Regions from separate parts of the Arthrobacter sp. 10T416 genome, predicted to be linked through region 1. Evidence: predicted binding sites of a transcription regulator. Region 1 holds the regulator's gene; the other holds the start of a gene.
The links. Region 1 encodes LexA, which represses DNA repair genes until DNA is damaged. Its sites were predicted from a motif close to TCGAACANNTGTTCGA; they were not measured.
Positions count from the first base shown of each region.

Region 2: the regulator LexA is predicted to act here: its motif matches at 13,443-13,458, upstream of AC1DBE_RS02290 (DUF6504 family protein).

Region 1 is NZ_JBFTHI010000016.1:44,605-60,000, forward strand. It holds gene priA (bifunctional 1-(5-phosphoribosyl)-5-((5-phosphoribosylamino)methylideneamino)imidazole-4-carboxamide isomerase/phosphoribosylanthranilate isomerase PriA) at 1-687, opposite strand, end outside; gene AC1DBE_RS14875 (hypothetical protein) at 738-896, opposite strand; gene hisH (imidazole glycerol phosphate synthase subunit HisH) at 897-1,670, opposite strand; gene hisB (imidazoleglycerol-phosphate dehydratase HisB) at 1,667-2,293, opposite strand; gene AC1DBE_RS14890 (histidinol-phosphate transaminase) at 2,362-3,480, opposite strand; gene AC1DBE_RS14895 (LysM peptidoglycan-binding domain-containing protein) at 3,614-4,006, opposite strand; gene lexA (transcriptional repressor LexA) at 4,424-5,173, shown strand; gene AC1DBE_RS14905 (ATP-dependent DNA helicase) at 5,257-7,383, opposite strand; gene hflX (GTPase HflX) at 7,376-8,959, opposite strand; gene AC1DBE_RS14915 (class I SAM-dependent methyltransferase) at 9,601-10,215, shown strand; gene dapF (diaminopimelate epimerase) at 10,196-11,152, opposite strand; gene miaA (tRNA (adenosine(37)-N6)-dimethylallyltransferase MiaA) at 11,250-12,167, opposite strand; gene miaB (tRNA (N6-isopentenyl adenosine(37)-C2)-methylthiotransferase MiaB) at 12,219-13,760, opposite strand; gene AC1DBE_RS14935 (regulatory protein RecX) at 13,824-14,459, opposite strand; gene recA (recombinase RecA) at 14,446-15,396, opposite strand, start outside.
Region 2 is NZ_JBFTHI010000001.1:508,187-523,582, reverse strand. It holds gene AC1DBE_RS02380 (alkaline phosphatase family protein) at 1-347, opposite strand, end outside; gene AC1DBE_RS02375 (alkaline phosphatase family protein) at 344-1,609, opposite strand; gene AC1DBE_RS02370 (endonuclease/exonuclease/phosphatase family protein) at 1,702-2,409, opposite strand; gene AC1DBE_RS02365 (thioesterase family protein) at 2,534-3,337, shown strand; gene AC1DBE_RS02360 (DUF2177 family protein) at 3,357-3,740, opposite strand; gene AC1DBE_RS02355 (lipoate--protein ligase family protein) at 3,757-4,506, shown strand; gene AC1DBE_RS02350 (DinB family protein) at 4,520-5,023, opposite strand; glycine riboswitch at 5,335-5,432, shown strand; gene cycA (D-serine/D-alanine/glycine transporter) at 5,586-7,055, shown strand; gene purU (formyltetrahydrofolate deformylase) at 7,052-7,963, shown strand; gene AC1DBE_RS02335 (methylenetetrahydrofolate reductase) at 7,998-8,888, shown strand; gene AC1DBE_RS02330 (hypothetical protein) at 8,885-9,118, shown strand; gene AC1DBE_RS02325 (MBL fold metallo-hydrolase) at 9,158-9,796, opposite strand; gene AC1DBE_RS02320 (S-(hydroxymethyl)mycothiol dehydrogenase) at 9,793-10,878, opposite strand; gene AC1DBE_RS02315 (mycoredoxin) at 10,991-11,248, opposite strand; gene AC1DBE_RS02310 (SOS response-associated peptidase) at 11,383-12,129, shown strand; gene AC1DBE_RS02305 (VOC family protein) at 12,183-12,605, opposite strand; gene AC1DBE_RS02300 (chorismate mutase) at 12,620-12,946, shown strand; gene AC1DBE_RS02295 (hypothetical protein) at 12,976-13,362, opposite strand; gene AC1DBE_RS02290 (DUF6504 family protein) at 13,495-13,824, shown strand; gene AC1DBE_RS02285 (DNA polymerase III subunit alpha) at 13,821-15,396, shown strand, end outside.

The sequences.
Region 1 (15,396 bases):
CTTGCCGACAATCGCGCCCTCGACACCCAGGGGCACGAGCGAGCGCAGGACCTTGAGGTCTTCGAGGCTGGAGATGCCGCCGGAGGCCACCACGGGCTTTCCTGTCTTCTCGACCATCTGGCGGAGCAGTTCAACGTTAGGCCCCTGGAGCGTGCCGTCCTTGGTGACGTCGGTGACGACGTAGCGGGCGCAGCCGGCGTCCTCCAGACGGCCTAGGACCTCCCAGAGGTCGCCGCCTTCCTTGGTCCAGCCGCGGCCGGCGAGGGTGGTGCCGCGGACGTCGAGGCCGACGGCGATCTTGTCGCCGAACCGCTCGATCACGCGTTCGGTCCACTCGGGGTTCTCGAGCGCCGCCGTGCCGAGATTGACCCGGGCCACCCCAAGCTCCAGCGCCTTTTCCAGGGACTCGTCGTCGCGCAGTCCGCCGGAGAGTTCCACCTTGATGTCGAGCCGGCCCACCACTTCGCGCAGGAGTTCCGCGTTCGAACCGCGGCCGAAGGCTGCGTCGAGGTCCACCAGGTGGACCCATTCGGCGCCCTGGTCCTGCCAGTTCAGCGCGGCTTCCAGCGGGGTCCCGTAGCTGGTTTCACTGCCGGCCTCGCCCTGGACAAGGCGCACGGCCTGGCCGTTTACGACGTCGACGGCGGGGAGCAGCTCAAGGACGGGCAGCGCGGTTTCGGTGGTCATCGGAGGGTCCTCACGGATTAGGGGTCAGGAATTCGTCGCTGCGGGGCCGGTTACTTGCCGGGCAGCGTCAGGAGGTAGGCGGCCAGGAGGGACATCGCGGCCAGGACGTAAAACACGATCTGCACCCAGAGCGGGCTCTTCTGCTGCCGGAAGGACAGGGCTCCGCCAACCAGCAGTCCGGCGAGGCCCATGAGGACCAGGGACCACATCTAGGCCGTTCCTTCCGGGGCGGGAACGGCCGGGGCGGTGGCCGGGGCCGGAACGGCGCGGGCGGCGCCGCGCAGGCTGTCCACCCAGTTGCGGAGCAGGCGCGCTCCGGCGTCGCCGGACTTTTCCGGGTGGAACTGCGTGGCGCAGAGCGGGCCGTTTTCCACGGCGGCGATGAAGGGTGCCCCGTGTTCGGACCACGTGACCAGCGGGGCAGCCATCCGCGGCTGGATCACGTCGAAGTCCCAGTGCTGCACACCGTAGGAGTGGACGAAGTAGAAGCGTTCGTTTTCGACGCCGGCGAAGAGGCGTGACCCTTCCGGCACCGTGACGGTGTTCCAGCCCATGTGCGGCACCACTTCGGCCGGCAGGAGCTCGACCTTGCCCGGCCACTCCCCCATCCCCTCGGCGACGGTACCGTGTTCCACCCCGGCCTCGAAGAGCACCTGGAGGCCGACGCAGATCGCGAGTACGGGCCGGCCGCCGGCAACGCGGCGCCCGATCATCCGGACGGCGTCTACGGCTTTGAGTTCCTTCATCACGGTTTCGAAGGCCCCCACGCCGGGGACCACCAGCCCGTCAGCGTTCAGCACGTCCTCGGCCTTGGCGCTGAGGATGACCTCGGCCCCGGCGCGTTCGAGGGCGCGGACGGCCGACCGGACGTTCCCGGAGCCGTAGTCCAGCACCGTGACGGTGGGCTTGCCTGCGGGCGAGGCCGGCTTCCGGTCCCCGTCCGGGTTGATGATGGCCCCGTCGCGGAGCACTTTTCCGGTCACAGCGCGCCCTTGGTGGAGGGAATGCCTTCGACGCGGGGGTCAGGTTCGACGGCGGCGCGCAACGCCCGGGCGAACGCCTTGAACTGGGCTTCGACGATGTGGTGCGGGTCGCGGCCGGCGGTGACGTTCATGTGCAGGCAGATGCCGGCGTGCAGGGTGATGGCTTCGAAGACGTGACGGGTCAGCGAGCCGGTGAAGTGGCCGCCGATGAGGTGGTACTCCTGGCCGGCCGGTTCGCCGGCGTGGACCAGGTAGGGGCGGCCGGAGACGTCGACGACGGCCTGGGCGAGGGCCTCATCGAGCGGCACGGTGGCCTCCCCGAAGCGCCGGATCCCGGCCTTGTTGCCCAGCGCGGTCCGCAGGACTTCGCCGAAGGTGATCGCCACGTCCTCGACGGTGTGGTGGACGTCGATGTGGGTGTCGCCGGTGGCTTTGACCGTCATGTCGATCAGGGAGTGCTTGCTGAGCGCCGTCAGCATGTGGTCGTAGAACGGCACGGAGGTACTGATGTCCGATACACCGGTGCCGTCGAGGTCGATCTCGACCAGGACGGACGACTCGCTGGTGGTCCGCTCCAGGCGTGCGGTCCGGGCCTGGGCCGCGGCTGCTCCGGGGTTGTTCATGTGGGTGTCCTTTGGATGAAGGCGGCGCCCCGGCGAACAGGGCGGTGTGCGTGGGTCCTGGGTTAAGTCTAGGCGGACGGTGCTTGGCGGCCGGTCAGGATCTGTTCGAGGGCCTGCAGAAACGCTGTGGTTTCCGTCTCAGTGCCGGCTGTCACCCGCAGATGTCCCGGAATGCCGACGTCGCGAATGAGCACCCCGGCGTCCAGCAGCCCCTGCCAGACCTCGTGCGGGTTATCCAGGCCCCCGAAGAAGACGTAGTTCGAGTCCGAGGCGGCGGGTTTGAGGCCCATCCGGATCAGTTCGGAGACGATCCTGTCCCGCTGGCGTTTGATGTCCTCGACGTCGGCCATCAGCGCCACGCGGTGGTGCAGGGCGGCCAGGGCCGTTGCCTGGGTGATGGCGGAGAGGTGGTACGGCAGCCGCACGAGGCGGAGGGCGTCCGTGACCTCCGGGGCGGCCGCCATATAGCCGAGCCGTGCGCCGGCGAGGGCGAAGGCCTTGCTCATGGTGCGGGACACGATCAGCCGCTCGCGGCCGGGCAGCAGGGTCAGTGCGCTGGGTGTGCCGTCGTGGGCGAACTCGTGGTACGCCTCGTCGACGATCACGATGGTCTGGCTTTCCTGGCCCGCCTCATAGACGGCCTCCACAACATCCAGGCCCAGGCCTGTCCCGGTGGGGTTGTTCGGCGAGCAGAGGAAGACCACGCTGGGCTTCAGTTCGCGGACCTGCCGGGCTGCCGATTCCGCGCTGAGGCCGTAGTCCTCGGCGCGGACTCCCACGATGTATTCGGTGTCCGTCCCCGCGGCCAGTAGCGGGTACATGGAGTACGTGGGAGGGAAGCCGAGGGCGGTGCGCCCCGGGCCGCCGAAGGCCTGGAGGATCTGCTGGAGCACTTCGTTGGACCCGTTGGCGGCCCAGATGTTGTCCGCTTCGAGGCCGTGGCCCAGATACTCGGCGAGGGCCTCGCGGAGTTCGGTGAACTCGCGGTCCGGGTAGCGGTTCAGCCCCGCGGCGGCCTCGGTCACGGCCTCGGCGATGGCGGCGCGGACGTCGGCCGGGACCCCGTGCGTGTTCTCGTTGACGTTCAGCAGGATGGGCACGTCCAGCTGGGGTGCGCCGTAGGGGCGCAGGCCCCGCAGGTTTGTGCGGAGGGGCAGTCGGTTGAGTCGCTCTAGCTGGTCAGTCACCCGCCCAGTTTAAGTGAGACCCGGGCCCGCCCCGAAACTGTGACCCCGGAATGCCCGCCCCGTAAGGGCTGCCGGGGTTCACCAGGGGCGTTCACTCACACGCCGGCTGGTCATTCGCCGGCGGGGGCCCTGCCTACTTGGAGGGGACGAAGAGCTGCTGGCCGGGCATCACGCGGGCGGCGCCGAGGTTGTTGAGCTGGACAATGTCGGCCACGACGTCGCGGGGATCGCGTTCCGGTGCCACGGCGCCGGCGATCGCCCAGAGGGATTCGCCCGGCTGGACGGTGACGGTGACCGCGGGAGTCACCGAGAGCTCCGCGGCGGAGTCGGCCGCTTTGGCGGGGGCGTTGAGGAAACCGGCGAGAGACAGGACCAGGACAGCCAGGACGATCAGCGGCAGGCCGATGAAGACGAACCGTCCCCGGCGGGTCAGCCGCAGGGGCGCCTGGCGTGCTGCCGCTTGGGGCACGGCCGTGCGGGACTTGATGGTGCCGAACGAACCGGACATAACGCTTACTGCTGACATAACTAAGCCCTCCTGGACCTCTCTGTGCCGCCCGGCGTACTCCATGTACCCGCCGCCAACCGGCCGAACCATCGAACGCGTGACCTTTATAGGCGAACCTGCGACTGCGAAACTTAGAACACAGAATCGAAACCTGCATTCGGTTCCCGTCGACAGGTTTCGAACACATATTCGAACTCTGCTTGTTCTGTTTTAGCACCTATGAACGAACATTGTCGAGACTCGCTAGAACAAATGTTTGAAAAACATGGTGTGCTGGCCTACTTTTGAATCACGGAACAACCGCTGGTGAGTTCACCTGCGGTTGGACAGTTCAAGTTCAACAACGGGGTCTGACATTTTTAGGCCCCGGGGGTTTTCAGGCCACAGCGGCCCGGCGGCAAGGTCCGCAGGGCGGAACGGAAAGGCATGGCGAATATGGCAGCACAAGCCGCCGGCGGGAGGGCTACCCAACGGAGCCCGCAGACCGGTCGGGCGCCGAAGAGCCTTACCGTCCGGCAGAAGAAGATCCTGGAGACGATCCAGCGTTCGGTCACGGACAACGGCTACCCGCCGTCCATGCGCGAAATCGGTGACACCGTGGGGCTCGCCAGCCTCTCCAGCGTCACCCACCAGCTCTCACAGCTGGAAAAGCTCGGCTACCTGCGGCGGGACCCCAAGCGGCCCCGTGCCATGGAAGTCCTGATGCCGCTAACCCTGGACGGCGGCGCCACCCCCATCTCCGGCGTCGAGAAGTCCAGCGGTCTGCGGGCCGTGGGCGGCCTCGCCGTCTCGGAACTGGCCAGCGCCACGGACACCGCGATGGTGCCGTTCGTGGGCCGGATTGCCGCCGGCGGCCCGATCCTGGCCGATCAGGTCGTGGAAGACGTTATGCCGCTGCCACGCCAGCTGGTGGGCCACGGCGAGTTGTTTATGCTCAAGGTGGCGGGGGATTCGATGATCGACGCCGCCATCTGCGACGGTGACTGGGTGGTGGTCCGCCGCCAGAACGACGCCGTCAATGGTGACATCGTGGCCGCGCTGCTCGACGACGAGGCCACCGTCAAGACGTTCCGCCAGCGCGACGGCCACACCTGGCTGCTCCCCCAGAACACCCAGTACGAACCGATCCTCGGCGATCACGCCGTCATCATGGGCAAGGTCGTGTCCGTACTGCGCTCCCTCTAACCGGGAACCACCAAGCACCAACTCAGCAGGCCCCGTCCGATGTTCCGGACGGGGCCTGTGGCGTTGGGGCAGAAGTTTCCGGCCTATCCGGCGGCCGGGGCCTTGGCCAAGCGGTCGAGGGCGGCCAGCGCCACGGCCGGATCCGTGGTGGGCCAGAACGGTGGCAGCGCCGCGCGCAGGAAGCCGCCGTAGCGCTCGGTGGACAGCCGGGAATCGAGTACGGCCACCACGCCCTTGTCCGACGTCGAACGGATCAGCCGGCCGGCGCCCTGCGCCAGGCGGATGGCCGCGTGGGTCGCAGAGACACTCATAAAACCGTTGCCGCCCGACTGTGCCACGGCCCGGGAGCGGGCGGTCATCAGGGGATCGTCGGGCCGTGGGAACGGGATCCTGTCGATGACCACGAGGCGGCAGGAATTACCCGGTACGTCAACGCCCTGCCACAGCGACATTGTCCCGAACAGGCAGGTGTCCGGCTCGTCCGCGAACTGCTTGACCAGCGCCGTCATGGTCGATTCGCCCTGGCAGAGGATGCTCAGGCCCAACCTGGGCCGCATCGCCTCGGCGGCCTCCTCGGCAGCACGCCGGGAGGAGAAGAGGCACAGTGCCCCGCCGTTCGAGGCGCGGATCAGCTTCTCGAGTTCGTCGAGGGCCTCCGGGGAGGTACCGCGGCCCGGTTTGGGCAGGTGCTTGGCGACGTACAGGATGCCTTGTTTTGGATATTCAAACGGGGAACCGACGTCGACGCCGGTCCAGCTGGGCGCCCCGGGCCCCACCAGTCCCAGTCCCCCGGCTGCGGGCTCGAACGCCGCTCCGATGGCGAGGGTCGCCGAGGTCAGAACGACTGTGTGGTCCGCGAACAGCCCTTCGCGCAGCCGCCCGGCGACGCTGAGCGGGGCGATGTTGACCAGGGCCGGCGCGGAGTCATCCGGCTGTGAGTAACCCTGCTGCGGGTCAAAGCTGCTGTTGCGCGAAAACCAGACCACCTCGCGGTTTTCCTTGGCGGCCAGGAGCCGTTCGCACAGCTCCAGGATCACCATCAGGCGGGAGCGGGTGAGCTGCCGGCCGCCGTCGGCCGGGGTGGCGCTATCCCCCTTGGAGTCGGAGAGCGCGGCGCGGCAGGCGTCGCGGAGCTGGTCAACACAGTCCAGCTGTTCGCTGTTCAGGCCGTTCGGCATCAGCCCGCTTGGGACACCTTCGATGGCGAGTTCGAGGTTGGCGGCGGCGGTGTTGAGCGCATCCACGGTGATCCCGGTGTGCTTACGGGCACCGGATGCCGCGGCGTGCACCATCGCGACGGACAGTTGCCCGGACACGGCGCCCGTGACGCGGTCCTGGAGCTCGTGCGCCTCGTCCACCACAACGACGTCGTATTCGGGCAGCACCGCGAGGCCCTCGAAGGCGCTGACGGCGAGCATGGCGTGGTTGGTGACCACGACGTCGGCGTCGGCGGCGTTCTGCCGGGCGAGTTCACTGAAGCACTCGGCGGCGAGGGGGCATTTCTGCGCCCCCAGGCATTCCATCGAGGTGACGGACACCTGGCGCCAGGCGCGGTCGGTGACGCCCGGCATCAGCTCGTCACGGTCGCCCGTCTGGGTCTCCTCGGCCCACTCCCGGAGCCTGACCACTTCCTTGCCCAGCTGGGACGAGGGCCCGCCCATGGCCGCGGCGAAATGCGGCACGGAGGTGTCCTCGCCGAGGGAGAAAAGCTGCCCCTCGGCGGGCTCCTCGGACGGGAAGCCGCCCTCGAGCTTGTGGCGGCAGACGTAGTTGGCGCGGCCCTTCACCAGGGCGACTTTCACCGGCCGCTCCAGGGCCGGCGTAATGGTTTTCAGGAGACGAGGGAGGTCCCTGCCCACGATCTGGGTTTGCAGCGCGAGGGTGGCGGTGGAAACCAGGGTGGGTTTGTCGCTGACCAGCGAGTGGGCGATCAGCGGAATCAGGTACGCCAGGGACTTGCCGGTTCCGGTGCCCGCCTGGACCAGCAGGTGGTCGCCGGTGTCGATGGCGCGCGCCACCTGCCGGGCCATTTCGTGCTGGCCCTCACGGCTCTGGCCGCCCATCCCGGCGACCGCCCGGTCGAGGAGTTCAACCACGAACTCCTCGCCGGACGGGCCGCCTTTGGATGCGCCTGTTGTGGACGTTCCGTCTTCTGACCGGCCGGCGTCAGGCGATGCTGCCGCCTCCCCGGCTACTGCTGGTTCAGTCATTGCTGAGGAAGGCGTCCAGTTCGGCCGCAAGGCCCTCGCGTACCATCACCACGGCCCTGGTGCCGGCTTCCACATGGTCGAGGCTAATGATCTCGGCGTCGGTCTCGTGGAGCTTGCTGAGCAGGTCCCCGCGGTTGTACGGGATCATCAGCTCCATCTTCACGCTGGGCCGCGGGATGCCCTCGCTGATGGCCCTCAGCAGCTCCGGGATGCCCTCGCCCGTACGGGCAGAGACCACTACGTGGCGTGGCTCGCGCTGCTTGAGCCGTTCGACCACAAAGGGATCGGCGGCGTCGGCCTTGTTCAGGACGATGATTTCCGGCACCTTGCGGGCATCGACTTCACTGAACACGGAACGGACGGCCGCAATCTGGCCCTCCGGGTCCGGGTGGGAGACGTCGACGACGTGCAGGATCAGGTCCGAATCCGCTACCTCTTCCAGGGTGGAGCGGAAGGCCTCCACGAGCTGGGTGGGCAACGAGCGAACGAATCCGACCGTATCGGCCAGGGTGTAGCCCAGTCCGTCCGCCGTTTCCGCCTTGCGGACGGTGGGGTCCAGGGTGGCGAACAGGGCGTTCTCCACCAGGACGCCGGCGTCGGTCAGCCGGTTCAGCAGCGAGGACTTGCCGGCGTTGGTGTAACCGGCAATGGCTACCGACGGTACGGCGTTACGACGCCGGTTGGCCCGTTTGGTCTCGCGCGCCGGCTTCATCGCCGCAATTTCGCGGCGCAGCTTGGCCATCCGGGTGCGGATCCGCCGCCGGTCCAGTTCAATCTTGGTCTCACCGGGGCCGCGCGAGCCCATACCGGCACCGGCACCACCCACCTGGCCACCGGCCTGGCGGGACATCGACTCACCCCAGCCGCGCAGGCGCGGGAGCAGGTATTCGAGCTGTGCCAGTTCCACCTGTGCCTTGCCCTCACGGCTCTTGGCGTGCTGGGCGAAAATATCCAGGATCAGGGCCGTGCGGTCGATGACCTTGACCTTGACGATGTCTTCCAGGCCACGGCGCTGGGAGGGCGCCAGTTCGGCGTCGACCACCACGGTGTCAGCGCCTGTCGACATCACAATGTCCTTGAGCTCCTGGGCTTTGCCGGAGCCGAGGAACGTGCCCGGGTCCGGCTTGGCGCGCCGCTGGACCAGTCCGTCGAGGACCTCGGATCCGGCGGTTTCGGCCAGCGCCGCGAGCTCGCGCAGGGAGTTCTCGGCGTCGGCCAGGGTACCCTCGGTCCACAGCCCCGCCAGCACCACCCGCTCCAGGCGCAACTGCCGGTATTCGACTTCGGTGACGTCTTCGAGTTCTGTCGAGAGTCCGGCCGTCCGCCGGAGGGCGCGGCGTTCCTCGAGGTCCTGCTGGTCGCCGTCGTAGCTGCTGTGTTCCTCATCCAGTTGCGACAATGCCTGCGCCTTGCCGAAGACCGGCCGGGACTCGGCGGCATCACCGTCGCCGGCACCCTGGCCGGTCTTGGATGCCGGGGCGTCTTTGGAGAGGATCCGGTCGATAACAGCTTGGATTTCCGCAGGACTCATGTCCTGGGCGGCTGAATCGGAACCGGGGTTGGGCTGGCTGGTCATGGTCTCCTTCGAAGGGTCTGCACTCTCAGAATAGTGCCGTTCGGTGTTTCGTGGCGCGGTATTCGCGCTGGGCTGACGACTGGTGGTCATCCATGCCTCCTCGGGTGCCGGACGGCGGCGGCGCCGACGGCGGGGTGGGGCTCCGGTCCGGAGCGGTGAGTGCGGGCTGCGGCGGTTTAAGAACGCCGCGGATGTGCGGGCAGCTGGTGAGCTGGCTGGTGTGCGCTGGTTCTAACCGGGTGCGCCCGCCGGGATGCGTTGCTGCCGGGACCGGTTGGTACCCCTGCCGTAAGGTCCCGCGTTCTGTGCACGCGGACGGTCGGGTTCCAAGAGGAGTGACTCCAAGCAAATCCGGCGCCGTGGGAGTGATGCAGTGATCACGAGGCGCGCTGAGCGGAAGGTAAGTACCTGCGTCGCTGCCGGGGCGGGACTTCCGATGGCGCCAGCACAGCTGTCGGTGCGGAAGGCGCCGGTACAGAAGACGTCGGTGCGGAAAATCCGGCCGGCTACTTGAAGTTAAGGATCATGTTTTTAGCCTAGCAGACCGGCCCCCCGCGCCATGGGCCGCCGTGTCGGGGCGGACGGCGGCGGATCCCGGCCGGTTTCCCATACCGCCGGAGCGCCAACTAATCTGGCCAGTTATGGAGTCTGCACACTATTTCAGCGCCCAGCCGGCCGGGCCGTTCACCCGCAAGCCCCTGACCGTGGAACTCGCCGGCGGGCAGCGGCAGTTGCAGACGTCCGCGGGGATCTTCAGCCCGGACGGAATCGACAAGGGTACAGCCGTCCTCCTGGCGGATGTTCCCGCTCCCGCACCGCAGGGGAACCTGCTGGACATCGGCTGCGGCTGGGGTCCGATCGCGCTGACCATGGCGTTGCGGGCGCCGCACGCACGGGTCTATGCCGTGGACGTCAACGAACGCTGTGTGACGCTGACAAACGAGAATGCGGGGCTGCTGGGACTCACCAACGTGACCGCCAGCACCCCCGGGGACGTCGACCCGGAGCTGCGGTTCGACACGATCTGGTCCAACCCGCCCATCCGGATCGGCAAGGATGAACTCCATGCCCTGCTGCTGCTCTGGCTCCCGCGGCTGGCCGCGGGAGGCTCGGCCTGGCTGGTGGTACAGAAGAACCTGGGCTCCGACTCACTTCAGCGCTGGCTTACGGCCGAGTTGGACGCGAGCTTCACCGTGACCCGGGAAAGTACGTCAAAGTCCTTCAGGATCCTGCGGGTCAGGAAAGCGTCCCACTAGCGACGATCACGGCGGGCCCGCTGAGTTCCACGTGCTCGTGGCCGTCGGCGGCGACGAAGAACTTCACGCCGACGACGCCGCCGGGCACCTCCACGTTCCAGGTATCCGGTGCACCCTGGCCGGCCCAGTGCCGGATCGCGACGGCAGCGGCGCAGGCGCCGGTGCCGCAGGACTGGGTCTCCCCCACCCCGCGTTCGTGCACGCGCATGGTGATGGTACCCACGCCGTCGTGGACCAACGGCTCGGCCGGCACCACAAACTCGACGTTTGTCCCGTGCGGCGGAACCGGGTCCACCCGCGGCGCCCGGAACAGTTCGGTGGCCTCCAGCTCCGCGAGTTCGGCCAGGGCGACGACGGTGTGCGGGTTTCCCATGCTGACGGAGAGTGCCGGCCGGGCCACTTCCAGGCCGCCGGCGCTGACCAGCGAGTCCATGGCGCGGGCGGTGGCTTCGCCGGGGAAGATGAACTCCCAGGGGCCCATGTCCACGGCGTACCCGGAGGCAGTGCGGACCACGGTCTTGACCCCGCCGCGGGTTCCGATGGTCAGTGATTCGCCCGCCGGCAGGTCCACCAGGCCTTCGGCGATCAGGAAGTGCACGAAGACCCGGACGCCGTTGCCGCACATTTCGGACAGCGAACCGTCGCCGTTGCGGTAGTCCATAAACCACTCCGCGCCGGGGTGGGCGGCAAGCAGTTCCTGGCCCTCGGGAAGCAGCCGGGACGGGACGGCGCGGATGAGCCCGTCGCCGCCGATGCCGCGGTGCCGGTCGCAGAGTGCCGCGACCTGTTCCGGGGTGACGGCCAGGGCCCCGTTGGGGTCCGCGATGAGGACGAAGTCGTTGCCGGTTCCGTGGCCCTTCGAGAACTTCGGGCCGCCAGGGGTCACGGCGCCTCCTGCAGCAAGGTGGTCAGCGGCCGGGGCCAGGGTTTCGTCCATGGTCCAAGGTTACAGTTCGTTGCGTGCCGGGGTGGAACCGGGGCGCCGGCCAGGCTGCGGCGCGTGGCGCCCTGCCGGGGTGTCCGGGGCGGACTTGTCAGCCGCAGAGCTCCACGGCCCGGGCCAGTAACCCGGGGGCTTGCCAGTCAAGCCAGTGGATCCGGGGGTCGGCCCGGAACCAGGTGAGCTGGCGCCGGGCGAATTTCCGGGTCGCGGCGATGGTGTCCTCGGCGGCCGTCTCCAGGTCCCACTCGCCGTCCACCACCCGGAGGAACTGCGAATAGCCCAGGGCGCGGGAGGCGGTCCGGCCCCGCCGCAGCCCTTCGGCGTCGAGGCGCTGCACCTCGGCCAGCAACCCGGCATCCACCATGGCGTGCACGCGGGTGGCCAGCCTGGCGCGCAGCAGCTCGCGGTCAACATCCAGGCCGAGCTGCACAGCCGGCTGGAAGTACTCGCGGGAGGGCATAAAGGAGCTGAAGGGGCGCCCGGTCAGTTCGAAGACCTCCAGCGCGCGGATCACGCGCCGCGCATCGCCCAGCCGTCCGGCGGAGACCGGATCGAGCCGTTCCAGCCGTGCCCGCAGCGGCGCGAGCCCGGCGGCGGCTTCCTCAGCTTCCAGCCGGCCGCGGATGGCGGGGTCGGTGCCGGGGAACTCGAGTACGTCCAGGACCGCCCGGACGTAGAGACCGGAGCCGCCGGCGAGGATGGCCCGTTTCCCGCGGCTGTGGATCTCCGCAATCACCGCGCGGGCCTGCTGCTGGAAGTCCGAGACGCTGGCTTCCTCGGTGACGTCGAGGATGTCCAGGAGGTGGTGCGGCACTCCCCTGCGTTCAGCCGGCGTGATCTTCGCGGTGCCGATGTCCATGCCGCGGTAGAACTGCATGGCGTCGGCGTTAACCACTTCGCCGTCGAGGGCCACGGCCAGCGCGACGGCCAGATCGGACTTCCCGGAGCCGGTGGGGCCGACGACGGCGATAACCGGCGGCGTGGCGCGGAGGGTCCCGTGGGCCGGCAGGGCGGCGGTCAGGGGTGCGGGCGTGACCTGCGGGGCGGGCGCGGCCACGGGCTAGCGGGCGCGGAGCGGGAGGGTGGGCATGCCCAGGGACACCCCCGTGGTGCCGCCGGCCGCGCCGGGTACCGGGGCGCCACACGAATCGGCCTGCGACCGGTCCCAGGCGTCGCCGGCGCGGGACCGCCGCAGGCTGTACTCGGCCGGGCCCGCGGGGTCGGCGATCAGGTGGAACGCCGCGGCTTCGGTGATGGTCACGGTCACGAGGTCCCCCGGACGGGGGGTTTCGGCACCTTCGGGGACGGAGAAGTGCACCAGCCGCTGGTCGCGGGCGCGGCCGGACAATCGGTGGGTTTCTCCGGCCTTACGGCCCTGCTGGGCGGTCACCATGACCTCGACGCGGCGGCCCAGCTGGCGGGCGTTCTCCTCGGCCGCGATCCGGTCCTGCAGCGCGGTGAGCCGTTCGAAGCGTTCCTGCACCACCGCTTTGGGCAGCTGGTCCGGCAGTTCGGCGGCCGGGGTACCCGGGCGCTTTGAGTACTGGAAGGTGAAGGCTGTGGCGAACCGGGACTTTGCCACGACGTCGAGCGTGGCCTGGAAGTCCTCCTCCGTTTCGCCCGGGAATCCGACAATCAGGTCGGTGGAGATGGCGGCGTGCGGGATCTTCTCCCGCACCTTGTCCAGGATGCCGAGGAACTTGGTGGAGCGGTACGACCGCTTCATCTCCCGGAGGACCTTGTCCGAACCCGACTGCAGTGGCATGTGCAGCTGCGGCATCACGTTCGGCGTCTCGGCCATCGCGTCGATGACGTCGTCGGTGAACGCCGCCGGGTGCGGACTGGTGAACCGCACGCGCTCAAGGCCCGGAATTTCACCGCAGGCACGCAGCAGTTTGGAAAACGCCTGCCGGTCGCCGAATTCAACGCCGTACGAGTTCACGTTCTGCCCCAACAGGGTGACCTCGATGGCGCCGTCGTCAACGAGCGCCTGGATCTCCGCGAGGATGTCGCCGGGCCGGCGGTCCTTCTCCTTGCCCCGCAGTGCCGGGACGATGCAGAACGTGCAGGTGTTGTTGCAGCCGACCGAGATGGAGACCCAGCCCGCGTAGACGGAGTCCCGTTTCGTGGGCAGGGTGGAGGGGAAGACGTCCAGTGATTCCAGGATCTCCAGCTGGGCCTCGTCGTTGTGGCGGGCCCGGTCCAGCAGGGCCGGCAGGGCTCCGACGTTGTGCGTTCCGAAGACGGCGTCCACCCACGGTGCCTTCTTCAGGATCGTTTCGCGGTCCTTTTGCGCCAGGCAGCCGCCTACGGCGATCTGCATGCCCGGATTGGCTTCCTTGACCGGGCGGAGGATGCCGAGGTTGCCGTAGAGCTTGTTGTCGGCGTTCTCCCTGACCGCGCAGGTGTTGAAGACCACGACGTCGGCCAGCTCGCCGGCGGACGGGACGTAGCCGGCGGCTTCGAGCATTCCTGACATCCGCTCGGAATCGTGCACGTTCATCTGGCAGCCGAACGTCCGGACCTGGTACGTGCGGGCCGGAGCGGCGTCATTCGGGGAAGGGGTTCCGCCGGGGGCTGGGGAGGGAATGGTCAAACTCACCTGTTAAGGGTACCGGGTTGGCGCGCTCGCGTGGCCGGAGGGCATGCCGGCAAAAGCTCAGGGCTACCCGTCCGGGTCCTGGAGCACCGCGTCGACTGCCTCGCCGACGATCCGGAACGCCTGCGACGGCTGATAGCCCTTGCGCGCGAGCATGGAGGCTAGGCGCCGGACTGTCTTGTCCCGTTCGGCGCGGTCCTCGAGGCCGCGGGCGTTCCGCAGTTTGCGGTCCACGAGCTCGCGGGCCGCCGCTTCCTCGTCCTCATCGCTGAGCTGCTCGAGGGCGACCGCTGCCGTGTCCTGGTCGATGCCTTTCTCCGCCAACTCCCGGCGCAGGGCACCTTTGGCCAGTTTCCGGCTCTGCGACCGGCTCCGCACCCACATCTCGGCGAACTCGGTGTCGTCAACGAGACGGACTTCTTCGAAGCGGTCCAGGACGGCTTCGGCTACGTCCTCGGGGATGTTGCGTTCCGCCAACTTGCGGGCCAGCTGCAGCCGGCTCTTGGCCGAGCTGGTCAGTTGCCGGAGCACAATGGCCCGGGCGACGGCGGCGGGATCGGCGTCGCGGTCCTGCTCCGGCGCGGGCGGTCCCGCCCGGCCGGAGTCTTCGCCCGCAACGACGCCGGGGCCAGGGTTCCCGGACGGGAATCCTGACCCCTTGCGGCGCCGTGCGGCCGAGGCCCGGCTGTTAGAAGCCGTCAACGGCCTTCAGCTTCGGTGACGCTTCGGGCTCCGCCTTGACGCCGACACCGAGCTTCTCCTTGATCAGTCGCTCCAGCTCGGCAGCGAGCTCGGGGTTGTCCCGCAGGAACCGGCGGGAGTTCTCCATGCCCTGTCCCAGCTGGTCGCCGTCGTAGGTGAACCAGGATCCGGACTTCTTGATCAGGCCGTGCTCGACACCCATGTCAATGATGCCGCCCTCACGGGAGATGCCCTGGCCGTAGATGATGTCGAACTCAGCGATCTTGAAGGGCGGAGCCATCTTGTTCTTGACGATCTTGGCCTTGGTCCGGTTACCCACGGAATCGGCGCCCTCCTTGAGGGTCTGGATCCGGCGGACGTCGATGCGGACGGAGGCGTAGAACTTCAGGGCCTTACCACCGGTGGTGGTTTCCGGCGAGCCGAAGAAGACGCCGATCTTCTCGCGCAGCTGGTTGATGAAGATGGCGGTGGTCTTGGTCTGGCTCAACCGGCCGGTGATCTTTCGCAGGGCCTGGCTCATCAGGCGGGCCTGCAGGCCGACGTGGCTGTCGCCCATGTCGCCTTCGATTTCGGCGCGCGGCACCAGGGCGGCGACTGAGTCGATGACAACAATGTCCAGCGACCCGGAGCCGACCAGCATGTCCATGATTTCCAGGGCCTGCTCACCGGTGTCCGGCTGCGAGACGAGCAGGGCGTCGGTGTCGACGCCCAGCTTGGCGGCGTATTCGGGGTCCAGGGCGTGCTCGGCGTCGATGAACGCCGCGATCCCGCCCAGGCGCTGGGCATTAGCGACTGCGTGCAGGGCCACGGTGGTCTTACCGGAGGATTCCGGCCCGTAGATCTCCACAACGCGGCCGCGGGGCAGCCCGCCAATTCCGAGGGCCACGTCGAGCGCGATGGAGCCGGTGGGGATGACCTCGATGGGGGCACGGGTCTC
Region 2 (15,396 bases), on a different contig from region 1:
GGCTGCGAGTTGTGGGCCGTGCCGAAGTACTGGTTCAACAGCACACCCTGGCTCCGGAGCGTCTGCGAAAGGTAGGGCGCGGCCGACGCCGGTCCCCATGTTTCGTCATACCCCTTGTTTTCCAGGTTGATCACAAAGACGTGCTTGGCGCCGGGCAGGTAACTGCCTGCGGCGGCCGTTGCGGGAGCCGCGGCGTTTGCCGGTGTGCCTGCCGTCGCGGACGGGGGCCCGTAGCTGAGTGCCGCGGCGCCGAGCAGCACCAGCGCGGCCGCAGCGGCCCTCCGGAGGTAGCGGCGGCTGCGGCCGCGGGGCTGCGCGGTGGCGGGCGGTGCGGTGGTGGTGTTCACGGGAGCTTCCATCCGTCGGCGAGGGCTTTCTGTTTCAGGCCGGACCATTCCTCGGCCGCCGGCGGTCCTACGGGAGTGCAGGCCGGCCCGGCGGCGAAGGGCGGCACGAGGTACTTGGGGGCGGCGAGGTTGGGCGGTGTCCCGAAGTCCAGGACTTCGGCGATGTTGCGGGCCGCGGTGTCGCGCGGGGTCAGCGGGGGCAGGTTCCAGCGCCATTCGATCGCCTTGAGGACCGAGCTGTGGTCGTAGACGTCGTGCGCCACGTACCGGCGCCGGGCACGCGGGGAGATCACCACGGAGGGGACCCGGAAGCCGCGCAGCGCGGTGGCGGCGCTGGTGTCGGGGGCGGCGGCCGGTGCGACGTGGTCGAAGAAGCCACCCCACTCGTCGTAGTTGACCATCAGCAGAGTGTTGGCCCAGCCCGGTCCGCTGGTGACAGCGTTGTAGACCTCGGCGAGGAACGTCTCGCCGGAGCGGATGTCCGCGTGGGGGTGGTCATCACCCGAGGTGCCGGAGCCCTCGTCGGTGAACCGCGGGTCGACGAACGACACCGCCGGCAGCGTCCCCGCCGAGCAGTCCGTGAGGAACTCCGAGTAGTGGTGTGAGATGCCCTGGTACTTGGTGCCCCACAGCGCGGTGAAGGGGATGTCGCCGTAGTAGTACTTGCCGGCGACGCCGGCGGCGGCCAGCCGGTCCCAGATGGTGGGCAGGGTGGACGTGACGGTCGAGTTATGGATCCGGTCCGTGGCCGCGGAGTGCTGGTAGAAGCGGTTGGGATAGGTCTCGGCCATGGTCGCCGCGAAGTACCGGTCGCAGACGGTCCAGTCCGGGCCGGCCTGCCGCCAGAAGTCGAGGTCGGCGGCGTCGTAGTAGCCGACGGCGAACTCGTCGTTCTCGCCGGCCAGGAGCCAGCCGTTGTTCTTGCCGCCGTTGTACTGGATCCGGCCGCCCTCGTAGGAGTGGTCCGGGTCAGGATGGCCGCAGCCCTGGAAGTCCGTCAGGTGATGGGTCGCATGCGGGATCCCGTAGCGGTCCGTGAAGCTGAGCCCGGACTGTTTGCCGTCCGCGCCGGGCATCCAGCCCAGGAAGTGGTCAAAGGAGCGGTTCTCCATCATCACCACGATGATGTGCTCGATTCCGGAGCCTGCCGGCGTCGGCAGGGCCGCTGCCGTCTGGGCCGCACGGGCCGCGCCCCCGGTGGCGAGGGCGGTGGCCGCGACGGTCCGGGCGGCGGTCATAAAGTGACGTCGAGTTAAGTTCACGCCCAAAAGTAGATCACGAAAAGATCACGGGTCCGGGCCGTTTGTTGGCCCGTTCATGAACAGTTAACCGGGTGTTTAGCAGCCCGAGTGGCTCAGGCCGCGCCGCTCACCCCGGTGGCGCCCTTGGCGTCCTGCCCGTACTCCGCCGTGATGAGGATGGGCAGGTGGTCGGAGGCGCCGCGGGGCAGCGTTTCGACGTTGTCAATCATCAGGCCCTGGGACGTGGCGAAATCAAAGTGGCCCTTGAACACCTTGTACCGGGTGTAGGTCCTCCGGTCGCTGAGCGAGAGTTCGTAGCCCGCGTCCTTCATCTGCTCCGTCAGGTACTTGGTGAAGAACGGATAGTTGAAGTCGCCCACCATCAGCGTCATCGGCCCGCCGCCCATGCTCAGCAGTTCCCCGTGCGCGGCGTGGATCTGGTTCCGGCGCAGGGAGTTCGAGGCCGTAAGCGGCGCGGCGTGGAAGGAGGCGATCACCAGGTCATGGTCTGTTTGGTTGTCCACCACCCGGGTGCCGATCAGCCGTTCGTGTGCTGGTGCCAGGACCCGGTCGTGCAGGGATTTCTTCAGCGCGAAGGTCTTGGTCTCGTAGGCGGTGAAACGGTCCTGGCGGTAGTAGATGGCCAGGCCCAGCCGGTTGCCTCGCGTGGCGTCCGCCAGCTGAAGGTCGCCGATGCTGTCCGGCAGGTCTTCGGTGTCGCACTCCTGGAGGCAGAGCGCATCGATTGCATAGCCGCTGGCCAGGGCTTCCAGTTCGCCGCTGGCCTTGTGTTTCCGGAGGTTGTAGCTGATTACTCGGATCAGGGGGAGCACCTCTTCGCACGATAGTCGGGGTAAGCCTGATCCCGAGTCTACCCAGTCCGGCCGGGGGAGGAGGCGATAGGGTGGTGGGGATTCTCTGATTGTTGCTGCGAAAGGGTCGACGTTGACTGCTGAATTACCGGTGCTGGCCGAGGGCGATTTCTACTACGAGGTGCTCGGCGGCGGGCGTTTCCGCTCCACCGTCCACGCCCAGGGCGCCTGGAACGAGCACGAACAGCACATGGCACCGGCGTCGGGCATTATGGCCGACTGCCTGGCCCGGCACGAGCCGCGCGATGACATGCGCATGGCCCGCATCAGCTATGAGATCCTCGGCCTCATCCCCGGCGGCGAATTCGAGGTCACCACCACCACGCTGCGCCCCGGCCGCACCATCGAACTGCTGCAGGCCGAGTTGGTTGCCGGCGGCCGCGTGGCCATCCGGGCGACGGCCTGGCGGATGGTGACCTCCGATACCTCGGCTGTCGCCGCGTTTGAAGATCCGCGGATCCCGGCACCGGAGAATTGCGAGCCGTACGACGCCGCCACGGTCTGGCCCGGCGGGTACATCGCCTCCCTGAGCATGCGGATCGCCGAGGGGCACCGTGCCGGTTCCGGAACCGTCTGGCTGCACACCGACTACCCGCTGACCGACCGGGCGGACAGCAGCGACCTCGCCCGGCTGATCGGACTGGTGGATACGGCCAACGGCATTGCCGCCCGGGTTCCGCCGGGAAAGGGCAGCTACGCGTTCCCCAACCTGGACCTCCAGATCCACATGTACCGGCGGCCCGAGGGCGAGTGGCTTGGCCTGGACAACGAGGTCTCCTTCGGTACGGACGGCATCGGCCTGACCTCCACCGTGCTGCACGACCTCACGGGACCGTTCGGGCGAGCCGAACAGATCCTGACGCTGCGGAAGAGCTGACCGGCGGCCGCGGCGCCGGCTAGTGGAAAACGAGCCAGCCGACGACGGTGGCCAGGCCGGTCAGGAACGCGCCCCAGAGGATGTCCGCGACCACGATCGCCAGCGGCCAGTTTTTCAGGGTGGCGGCGTTGGTGAGGTCATAGGTTGCATAGGCGAAGCCGCCCAGCGCGGCGCCGTAACCCAGCGCCGTCAGCCAGCTGCCGCCGTCGAGCGCGGGCCGGAGGGCAAAGAAGAGGATCCCGGCGATGTACAGCACGTAGAACACCACGGCGTACCCTAGATGGGGCTTGTCCGACATCAGGTGGCCCAAGTGCCGGCGGTAGAACTTGTTCATCGACTTGAGCCAGACGGCGTCGATGACGGCGAACGCGGCGGCTACCACCAGGAATTGCAGAATGACCATAAGGGAGCATAACAACATGCAGCAGGCCGCGGCGGGACCCCGGAACCTGACGGTGTTCCGGCAGGATCACTCCCTCGGCCCGGCGGCGGACCTCGACTTCGCCCTGACCCTTCTGCAGCGGGTCAAGACCGGGTCCCTGGTCCCCCTGCTGCGGCTCTACCGGCCCGCCCCCACGGTGGCGTTCGGCCAGCGTGACACCCACTTGCCCGGCTTTGACGCCGCCACCCTGGCCTGCCGGGAACTTGGTTTCGAACCGCTGGTCCGGAAGGCCGGGGGCAGGGCCGCCGCGTACCACGAGGGCACCCTGGTGATCGACCACCTGGAGCCCCATGCTGACGCGATTGCCGGGGCCAAAGGCCGGTTCTCCCTCTTCGGCGAGCTGCTGGCGCAGGCCCTGCGCGACGCCGGGGTGGCGGCCGCTGTCGGCGAGATTCCGGGGGAGTACTGCCCGGGCGAATTCAGTGTCCACGGCCGGGATCCCCTGGTCCCGGAGCACCCCATCAAGCTGGTCGGCACCGCCCAGCGAGTGGTGGCCGGCGGCTGGCTGTTCAGCTCCGTGATCATCGTGGAGAACTCCGCGCCCATCAGGGCAGTCCTCGAGGCGAGTTACGCCGCGCTGGGCCTTGACTGGGACCCGGCCACCGCCGGCGCCGCCGATGACCTGGTCCCGGGCCTGGACGTGCCCGCCGTGGAGGCAGCCGTACTGGCCGCCTACGCCCGGTACGCCACGCTCGACGACGGCGACTTCGGCGCCCTGCTGCCCTAACGGCCGAGACGGCTCACGCTGGGCGGGCGGCCAGGAGCTGTTCGCGCAGGATATCGGCGTGCCCGCAGTGCTGGGCCAGTTCCCGCAACAGGTGCAGGTAAACCCACCGCAGCGGCAGCGGGCCGCGCCTGTTTCCGGTCACCAGGTGGTCCAGGGCGAGAGGTGCGGCGCGCTCACGCGATTGGGCGCAGGCTTCCCGGTACGCGGCCTGGACGCCGGCGATCGAGTCATCGGGAGCCAGGATGAAGGACTCGTCCGGGGTGGCCGGAATACCGATGTCCTGCCGGCTGCGGCGGGTGATGGCCTCGTCGAACCAGACCTTCTCCACGAACGTGGCGTGCTTGACCAGCCCCAGCAGCGTGGTGCGGGAGGTGACCAGGGACGCGCGGGCCTCCTGTTCGGTCATTCCGTCCAGGCAATCGTGCAGCGCGGCCCGGTGTTCGTCGAGGAATGCGTCGAACTGCGTCCGCAGATCCGCGGCGAAAATACCGGGCTCCGTGCTGGGGTGATGGCTCATAGGGCCACATCCTAATAGCACCCGGCCCGGCACCGGCCCCTGCGGCCCCTCCGGCCCGGCCGGTGCTATCCGCCCGGAGGACCTACCGGCGGGTAGCGCCAGAACGCGGGCTGCGTCACAAATCCGGCGGTTTGACTTTCCGGCGTGATCCATCCCACACTGAATCCGCCGGACAATCCTTCCGAGGAGGTCCCGGCGATCATGTTTGGCGGTTACCGGCCCGAGCCAGGGCACGGCAACCATGACGACGCGTTCTTGCCCGGAGCCACCCTCCGCAGCGCCGCGCCACCCCCTATAAGTAAACAAGCCTATGATCTGCGGCGGGAGAGTCCTGCCGGTACATGCAGCAGGCGCCGTAGGAGCAAATCCTCCCCAGGAATCTCTCAGGCCCACGTACCGCCGCGGCGAGGCAACTCTGGAAAGCAGCCGGATCATTTCCCGGCTCACCGACGGTGCAAGCGGTTCCTGCGGGGGCAGGTACGCGGAAACTCTCAGGTCCAAGACAGAGCGGGGAGGAACCCGAATCATCGTGGCACCAGCCACTTGAACGATGGAGTTCCTTATGACGATTCAGCGACCACCTTCCACCATGGTTGAAGCTCCCCACCTCGAGCGGCAGCTCAGCAACCGGCACATCCAGCTCATCGCGATCGGCGGCGCCATCGGCACGGGCCTGTTTATGGGCTCGGGCAAGACCATCTCCGCGGCCGGCCCCTCGGTCATTTTCGTCTACATGATCATCGGCTTCATGCTGTTCTTCGTCATGCGGGCCATGGGCGAACTGTTGCTCTCCAACCTGCACTACAAGTCCTTCAGCGATTTCGCCGCCGATCTGCTGGGCCCGTGGGCGGGCTTCTTCACCGGGTGGACGTACTGGTTCTGCTGGGTGATCACCGGCATTGCCGACGTTATTGCCATTGCCGGGTACTCCCAGGAACTCTGGCCCGGCCTGCCCCTCTGGATTCCGGGCCTGGTCACCATCGCGATCCTGCTGCTGCTGAACCTGACCACCGTCAAGGCCTTCGGCGAGACCGAATTCTGGTTCGCGCTGATCAAGATCGTCGCGATCGCGGCGTTGATTGTTGTGGGCCTGTTTATGATCTTCAGCGGGTTCAGCTCCGACGCCGGACCCGCGACTTTCAGTAACCTCTGGAGCCACGGCGGCTTCTTCCCGAACGAGTTCATGGGCTTTGTGGCCGGCTTCCAGATCGCCGTCTTCGCCTTCGTCGGCATCGAACTGGTCGGCACCACCGCAGCCGAGGCCAAGGACCCCGAGAAAAACCTGCCGCGGGCCATCAACTCCATTCCGATCCGTGTCCTGCTGTTCTACGTCGGCGCACTTATCATCCTGATGTCGGTCACGCCGTGGACCCAGTTCGCCGCCGGACACAGCCCGTTCATCGCCATGTTCTCCCTGGCCGGCCTCGGCGCCGCCGCCACCGTGGTCAACCTGGTGGTCCTGACCTCGGCCATGTCCTCGGCCAACTCCGGGATTTACTCCACCTCCCGCATGGTCTACGGCCTCGCCCAGGAAGGTGACGCCCCCGCCCGCTTCGCAGCGCTGTCCCGCCGCAAGGTTCCGCAGAACGCCTTGTTCCTTTCGTGCGTGCTGCTGCTCTCCGGCGTCGTGCTGATGTACGCGGGGGAGAACATCGGCAAGGCCTTCGAAATGGTTACAACCGTCTCCGCCGTCTGCTTCGTCTTCGTGTGGTCCATCATCCTGGCCAGCTACCTGGCCTTCCGCAGGCGCCGCCCGCAGCTGCACGATGCCTCGAAGTTCAAGATGCCCGGCGGCGTGCCCATGGTCTGGGTCGTCTTCGCCTTCTTCGCCTTCGTGCTCTGGACGCTGACCACGCAGCCGGACACGCTGTCGGCCCTGCTGGTGACGCCGGTCTGGTTCATCATCCTCGGCGCCGCATGGCTGGTCCTGCGCCGCCGTCCGGTGCACCTGGCCCGTTACGAGGCCTTCAAGGCCGAACTCCAGTCCGAGCAGGATGAAGCTGCCGGTTCCCGGAAGGTGGATAGCCTGTGAGCACCGCAGCAACCCCACAGTCCGGCGGCCCCGCAGCTGTACAGCGGGAGGAGCCCGGCGCCGAGTTCGTCCTCACCCTCGACTGCGCCGAATCACCCGGCATCATCAACGCGGTGTCCAAATTCCTGCTGGACCACGGCTGCAACATTGTGGACATCAAGCAGTTCGGCGACCGGCTCGTGGAGCACTTCTTTATGCGCGTGCACTTCGTCTCAACCGGCACCGCGGCGGACGTCGAGGAGCTCCGGCAGGATTTCGCGCCGGTCGCCGCCGAGTGGGCGATGACCTGGCGGCTGGAACGCCACGGCCGGAAGCAACGGATCCTCGTTATGGTCTCCAAATACGGGCACTGCCTGAACGATCTTCTCTTCCGCGCCAGAATCGGTGAACTCCCGGTCGAGATTGTCGCCGTCGTGTCCAACCACCCGGACCACGAGGGCCTGGTCACCTGGCACGGGATCCCCTTCCACCACGTGCCCGTCAGCCCCGCGACCAAGCCGGAGGCGGAAGCAACGCTCCTGGACCTGGTGGAGGCGTACAACGTGGAACTTGTGGTCCTCGCCCGGTACATGCAGGTCCTCAGCGACAACCTCACGGCCAGGCTCGCCGGCAGGGCCATCAACATCCACCACTCCTTCCTGCCGAGCTTCAAAGGAGCCAAGCCCTACCACCAGGCTTACGCCCGCGGCGTCAAGACTGTCGGGGCCACGGCGCACTACGTGAACTCGGAACTGGATGAGGGGCCGATCATCGCCCAGCAGGTCATCGAGGTGGACCACACCTATACCCCGGAGGACCTCGTCGCCGTGGGCCGGGACGCCGAATGCAAGGCCCTGACGAACGCCGTCCGCTGGCACTCCGAGGGGCGCATCATCCTCTCAGGGAACCGCACCGTCATCCTGCGCTGACCCGCGCCCGCCTGCCCAAATTCTGGAGTTCCCTGTGAAGACCCACCTTCCTCTGTCAACCGCGTCCCATGCCCCGTCCGCCCAGCCGGATTGCGCCCCGGCAGACACCACACTGCCGGCGCGGCTGGAAATCATTCCCACCTCCGGCATCGTCACCAGAGTCCAGGCCGGACTTGCGCCGGGGGCGGCGCTGACCGTGACCTGCCTTCCCCATCACGGTGTCCAACCCACCCTGGAAACAGCCGTCCAGCTGCGCGGGCTCGGCTACAGCGTGGTCCCGCATCTGGCGGCGAGGAGCCTTGAAAGCCGGGCGCAATTGGCCGGCATCCTCACCGAGTGCCGGACCGCGGGGATTACCGAGGTTTTTGCCGTCGGCGGTGATGCCGCGCAGCCGGCCGGCCCGTACCAGAACAGTGCACGGCTCCTGGAGGACATCGCCGATTTGTCCGGCGGGTCCATGTCGGCCGGCGTTGCCGGGTACCCGGAAGGGCATCCCGGGCAAAGCCAGCTGTACATGCTGGATGCGCTGCTGGAAAAACAGCACCTCGCCACCAGCGTGGTGACGCAGATGTGCTTCTCGGCGGCCCGGATCAGTTGGTATGTCGAGTTGCTCCGCCGCGAAGGCGTCACCCTTCCGGTGTGGGCCGGCGTCGCCGGGTCCGTTCCACGGACCAAGCTCATTTCGCTGGCGACCAAGATCGGGGTGGGACCGTCCCTGCGGTTCATCAGCCGCAAGGGCCCGCTGGCCCGGCGGCTCCTCGACGGCGGCAACTACTCGCCCAGCCGCCTCGTGGCCGAATTGTCGGCGGCGCAGCCGGCCCTGGCGGGCGTCCACCTCTATACATTCAACAACCTGGAACCGTACGCGGCCGCCGGCGTAACGGCGGCTTCTGGAACGGCGGCGCCGGTGGAGCGGCAGCCATGACCGCGCCGGCCGGCGACCCCAGGCAGCTCCCGCGTACCGGGTGGCGGCTGCCGTGGGCAGCCCTGCCGCGCGGCCTGCCGGTACGGATCACGGCCGGCGGCCGTTACCTGGGGCCGGGAACCGTGGACGGGTCGACGCCGGACGGTGCGGTGATGTGGGTCCGCTTCAACGGCCTCGAGGGCCGCCGTATGTTCCACCGCGACGACACGGTGTTCGTCGAAGTGGGCTAGTCGAAGTCGGCTGGGCGGCGGTGGCGGCCCGCGGCGCTGTCAGTGGCCGCGGGCTATCCACTCCTCCAGGTGCGGCGCCTCGGCGCCCACCGTCGTCGAATCGCCATGACCGGTGCGCACCACGGTGTCTGCGGGCAGCGTGAGCAGCCGGTCGCGGATGGACCCGATGATGGTGGGGAAGTCGCTGAAGGACCGGCCGGTGGCGCCCGGACCGCCCTGGAAGAGCGTGTCACCGGTGAAGACGGTTCCCTCGGCGGGCAGGTAGAAGCTCACCGAGCCGGGGGAGTGGCCCGGGGTGTGCAGTGCTTCGAGGCGGGCCCCGGCCACCTCGAACGTGTCGCCGTCGTCAATGCCGTGCTCCGGTTCGGTCCCGGGGAAGACGCGGTCCCACAGCATCCAGTCCTGCTGGTTCAGGTAGACCGGGGCGTTGACCAGGCTGCGGAAGGCGCCGACCGCTGCGATGTGGTCGTCGTGGCCGTGGGTGAGCAGGATGGCCTTGACGTTCCGGCCGGCGACGGCGGCCGCGGTGGCGCCGGCGTCGTGGGCGGGGTCGATCACCACGCATTCCTGGTCGTTGCCGACGATCCAGACGTTGTTGTCCACGTCCCATGTGCCGCCGTCGAGCGAGAACGTCCCGGACGTGACCAGGCGGTCGATCCGCAGTGCTCCGCCGCTCACAGTTCCACCACCGAACGCAGCACGGCACCGTCGTGCATCTTGTCGAAGGCGTCCTCGATCTGGTCGATGGTGATCCGCTCCGTGACGAAAGCGTCGAGGTCGAGCCTGCCCTGCCGGTACAGGTCGATCAGCATGGGGAAGTCGCGGGATGGGAGGCAGTCGCCGTACCAGGAGGACTTCAAGGCACCGCCGCGGCCGAAGACGTCCAGCAGTGGCAGTTCCAGGGTCATCTCCGGGCTGGGAACACCCACCAGGACCACGGTGCCGGCGAGGTCGCGGGCATAAAACGCCTGCTTGTAGGTCTCCGGGCGGCCGACGGCGTCGATCACGACGTCGGCGCCGAAGCCGCCGGTCAGTTCGCGGATCGCCTCGACCGGATCCACGCCGGAGGAGTCCACGGTGTGGGTTGCGCCGAGCTCCTTGGCGCGATCGAGCTTCTTGGCGTCGATGTCCACCGCGATGACAGTGGTGGCGCCGGCCAGGGCCGCGCCGGCCACGGCCGCCACGCCCACTCCGCCGCAGCCGATCACGGCCACGGAATCGCCGCGGCCGACGTTGCCGGTGTTGATGGCGGCGCCGAGGCCGGCCATCACGCCGCAGCCGAGCAGGCCGATGGCGGCGGGGTCGGCGTCGGGGTCCACCTTGGTGCACTGCCCGGCGGCCACCAGGGTTTTCTCGGCGAAGGCGCCAATGCCGAGCGCAGCGGTGAGCTCCGTGCCGTCCGCCAGGGTCATCTTCTGGGTGGCGTTGTGCGTGTTGAAGCAGTACTGCGGCTCGCCGCGGCGGCACGCGCGGCACTCGCCGCAGACAGCGCGCCAGTTCAGGACAACCCGGTCACCGGGGGCAACGTCGGTCACGCCGGGCCCCACCGCGCTGACCACCCCGGTGGCCTCATGGCCGAGCAGGAACGGGAAGTCGTCGTTGATGGCGCCCTGCTTGTAGTGCAGGTCCGTGTGGCAGACCCCGCAGGTGAGGATATCCACCAGGGCCTCGCCGGGCCCGGGGTCCGGAACCAGGATGGTCTCCAGGGTGACGGGGGCGTTCTTGGAGCGGACGACCGCGCCTTTGACTTCGTGGACCATGGGTGGCTCCTTTCATCACCGCGTCCGCGACGGGATGCGGCACGGCGCGGAACCCCGGGGTCAGCAGGGAGTCCGCGCCGTGGTGGTGTGGTGGTGGGTGTCCTGGTGGGACTTAGGCCGCGAGGCGGGTCTTGACCTCGGCCGCCGAGGGATTGGTGGCTGCCGTGCCGTCCGGGAAAAGGACGGTGGGGACGGTGCGGTTGCCGCCGTTGAGCTTCTCCACGAGTTCGGCGGTGCCTTCGACTTCCTCGATGTTGATCTCGGTGTAGCCGATGCCCTGGGCGTCCAGCTGCTTCTTCAACCGGTTGCAGTAACCGCACCAGGTGGTCGAAAACATGGTGATGGTGCCGGAATCGGGGGTGAAGTCCACGAAGTTCTCCTCAACGCTGGTGGGCGGCGCGCAGTTGGCAGCGCCTCTGCCGGCAAAGCCGGATGTCACTGTGATCAACCGTAACCCGGGAGGCCCTATTCCCGCACGGCGGGTCCCGATGGCATGCTGGTGCCATGTGTGGACGCTACGTGATGGCCCGGGCCGTGGGGGATCTTCTGGCCGAGTTCGACGCCGGACTCGAGGAGGAGGTGGTCATCCCGCCGTCGTGGAATGTGGCCCCGACGGCGGACGTGCCCATCCTGCTGGAGCGGCTGGTGGACGGCGAACCGGTGCGGCAGCTGCACATTGCCCGCTGGGGCCTGGTGCCGTCGTGGGCCAAGGATCCCGGCATAGGCTCCAAGATGATCAACGCCCGCAGTGAGAGTGTGCTGGAGAAGCCGGCCTTCCGGAAGGCCACCCGTGCCCGGCGCTGCGCTGTGCCGGCGGACGGATATTACGAATGGAAGGGCGAGGGCCGCGGCAAACAGCCCTATTACGTGCACCCGGCGGACGGCTCCCCGGTGGTCTTTGCCGGCCTCTACGAATGGTGGAAAGACCCGTCCAAGGCCGAGGGGGATCCGGAACGCTGGCTGTTGTCCACGTCGATCCTGACCACTGACTCCCCGCCGGAGGGCTACGCCGACGGGATGCTCGCCGAACTGACGGCGCTGCACGACCGCGTTCCGCTGCCAATGGACCGGGCTACCATGGCGACCTGGCTGGATCCGCAGGCCGACGACGCCGCTGCCCTGGTGGGGCTGGTCCGGGCCGGCGCGCACGACGTCGCCGAGGGCTGGAAGATCGACGCCGTGGGCACCGCCGTCGGGAATGTCCGGAACGATTCCCCGGAGCTGATCGAACCGGTCGGCAGCCTGTTCTAGGGGACACCCCGCGGTCGCGCGAACGGCTGCGGCGGGCGGCCCGAGGGCCGCGCCTAGACCGTGACTTTGCCGCCGGCGTCGACCGTCCACGTGGGGTTGAAGGCGACCTCCCAGCGGAAGCCGTCAGGGTCCGCGAAGTAGCCCGTGTACCCGCCCCAGAGTTGCGTCTTCGGGGCAGCCACGACGGCGGCCCCGGCGGCTTCTGCCTGGCGCAGTGCGGCATCAACTTCCGCGGCGCTGCCCACGTTGTGGCTCAGGGTAATGCAGGGGATGCCGGCCGGGGCGTCCGTGGCCGCCTCGGCCTGCATCTGGCCCGCATCCCACAGGGAGAGAATCAGGCCATGGTTGGCCTGCAGGAAAAGCACTTCGCCGGGAACCTCGCGGTGGACAGGCCACCCCAGTCCCTCGACATAAAAGCGGCGGGAGGCGTCAACGCTGCGGACACCCAATGAGATGAAGTCGACTCGTGGTTGCATGATTCGATACTGTCATGCACATGTCCACACATCACCGTGACGCCAAACACGCCCAGGCCGACAAGGAACAGCTCGCCGCCGTGCGGGTGGCCGTCGACGAAGTGGATGAGCAAATCGTCGCGCTGATCGGCCGGCGCGAACGGCTGATCCGGATCGCCGGCACCCTKAAAGCGGACAGCGCCGAGGTCAGGGCACCGGGCCGGGTTGAACGCGTCCTGGAGCACGTCAAGGCAACGGCTGAGCAGAAGGACATCGACACCGACATTGTCGAACAGACTTACCGGGGCATGATCGATGCCTTTATCCGGCTGGAGCTGGAAGTTTACAAGGCCAGCAGCTAAGGCTGCGGCAGGACACCCCTAGAGCGACTCTAGAGGGATTCTTCTACGGGCACGTTGGACTGGTAGTCCCTGCCCTCACAGTCGCTGTACGCCGTCATGAGGTGGCCCTTGGCCAGGCCCATGACCGTGCTGAGCGGAAAATTCCCGGTAATGGTGTTACCGGAGTGCTCCACGCCCTTGATGTCGAAGTTCTCCTCCGTGCCGTCGTGGCTGAAGCAGAAAAAGGAGACGGCCTCGCCGTTCATGAACTCGATTTCCATCCGGCGCTGGTGGGAGTGGTCCGGGGTGGCCGCCACGAGCCCCACCACGTAGGCCCCGGAACTCGGGATATTCCCGTCAATATCGAACTTCGCCACCAAGGTTGAATCCTTGGCGGCGATGCTTACGTGCTTCAGGAGTGCGCTGTGGGAGCTCATGGCTCAATCCTGCTACCTCGGCTTGCGTCCGTCCACCCCCATCTAGGTTTTGCCCCGGGCCCGGCGTAGACTTGATTTGTTCGAAGATATATTCGAATTAATCTGTAGGATTTGTAGTTGCCGGGAGGCCTCATGGGGATGTTCAGCGAGTCGGTGGACGTCGCCTGTTCCCCGGCGGGCCAGCCGCAGACGGTCACCTGGAAGGGCAGGCAGTACGAGGTCTGCGCCGAACCCGTCCGCTGGTTCGAGCGGCGGCAGTGGTGGGCCGAGGAACAGCGGGCACCCCTGGGCAGCGGACCGGGACTGGTCGACCACGAGATCTGGCGGGTCCAGGTCCGGGACACCGTCACGCCGGACCGGACTTTCACCCTAGACCTCACCCGGCACTTGGGCAGCGGCCGCTGGCGGGTGCTGCGGATCCATGATGCCTTGCACGCATCGCGGGAGCCTGAATCGGCATGAGCTTCACCCATCTGCATGTCTCCACCGCCTTCAGCGCCCACTACGGGGTGTCCTGGCCGGAGGAACTCGCGGCGGCCGCGTCCGCCGACGGGGCCACGGCGCTCGCCTGCACTGACCGCGACGGACTCTACGGCACTGTCAAGCACCTTAAAGCCTGCATGGCGGCGGGGCTGGACCCCGTGGTGGGTGTGGATCTGGCGGTCTTTGACGACGACGGCGACCTCCGCACCCAGCTGGGCGGACGTGTTGTGGTGCTCGCCCACGGGCATAACCAGGGAGCCGGCTACCGTGCCCTGTGCCGGCTGGTCTCTGACGCACATGCCCGCACCACGGGGAAGGCGGGGGGAGTGGTGCCTGTTGCGGTGACCAGGGCTGAGCTGGCCTCACGCGCCCTCGATCCCACAACACTTGAACCGGTACTGACCGTTCTGATCGGTCCCGACTCGGACGTGGGGCGGGCCATGGGCGGGCGCCGGTACCTACGCCCCCGCACCCTCTTCAAACGCTGGCTGGATGTGATGCCTGCGGGAACCGTCGCGGCAGAGGTTGTGTCCCAGCTCAGCCCGCCCGGGGAACCCTTCAGCACCGCCCATGCCGTGCGGATGCTCAAACTCGCCGCCGAGCACTCGGTCCCCGCGGTCCTCAGCAACGCGGTGCGCTATTGCGCCGAGGACGGGGCAGCTACGGCTGACGTGCTGGATTCCGCCCGCACCCTGAAATCCCTTCCCGAGCTCTCCGCCGCCCCCCAGCTGCAGCCCAACGGCCAGGGCTGGCTGAAGACACCGGCTCAAATGCTGCGTCTGGGCCAGGAAATCATGCATGCCGCTGGCTACGGCGCCGCGGACCTCAAGAGCCTGCTGGCCCACACCGAGGCGCTCGCGGACCGCTGCCGGATGGACCCGGTCACGGACATGGGGTGGAAGCAGCCGGTGGTGCCCGAAGCCTCCGTGATCGGGATCGCCGGCGACCCGCTGGTGGAGCTTACCCAGCGGTGTGAGGCCGGGATCAACCGGCGCTTCCCGGGGATCACCGGGAAGGCTGCAGAGGAACTGCGCGCCCGGCTGGAACACGAGCTGCGGATCATCGACGGGCTCGGCTTCGCCTCCTACTTCCTGACGGTTGCCGAGGTGTCCCGGATGATCCTGGACATGGGGGTCCGGGCGGCGGCCCGCGGGTCGGGTGCCTCCAGCCTGGTGAATTTCCTGATCGATGTCAGCCAGGTCAACCCGCTGCAGCACGACCTCATTTTCGAACGCTTCCTTTCCCGCGACCGGGCCACGCTGCCAGACATCGACATCGACGTTGAAAGCGCCGAACGGCATAACGTCTACCGGAAGATCTTTGAACGGTTCGGCTCCGAGCGCGTCACGTTGATGAGCATGCAGAACGGATACCGTGCCCGCGGGGCGGTACGCGACGCCGGCCTGGCGCTGGGTATGGATGGCGGGGACATCGATGAGATCGCCAAGCAACTGTGGCGCTTCTCGGCGCGGAACTTCCGCGAAGCACTGGTGGAGAAACCGGAACTGAAGGAATTCGCCGGCCGGGTGGAGCAGCGGGACTTCACGGAGA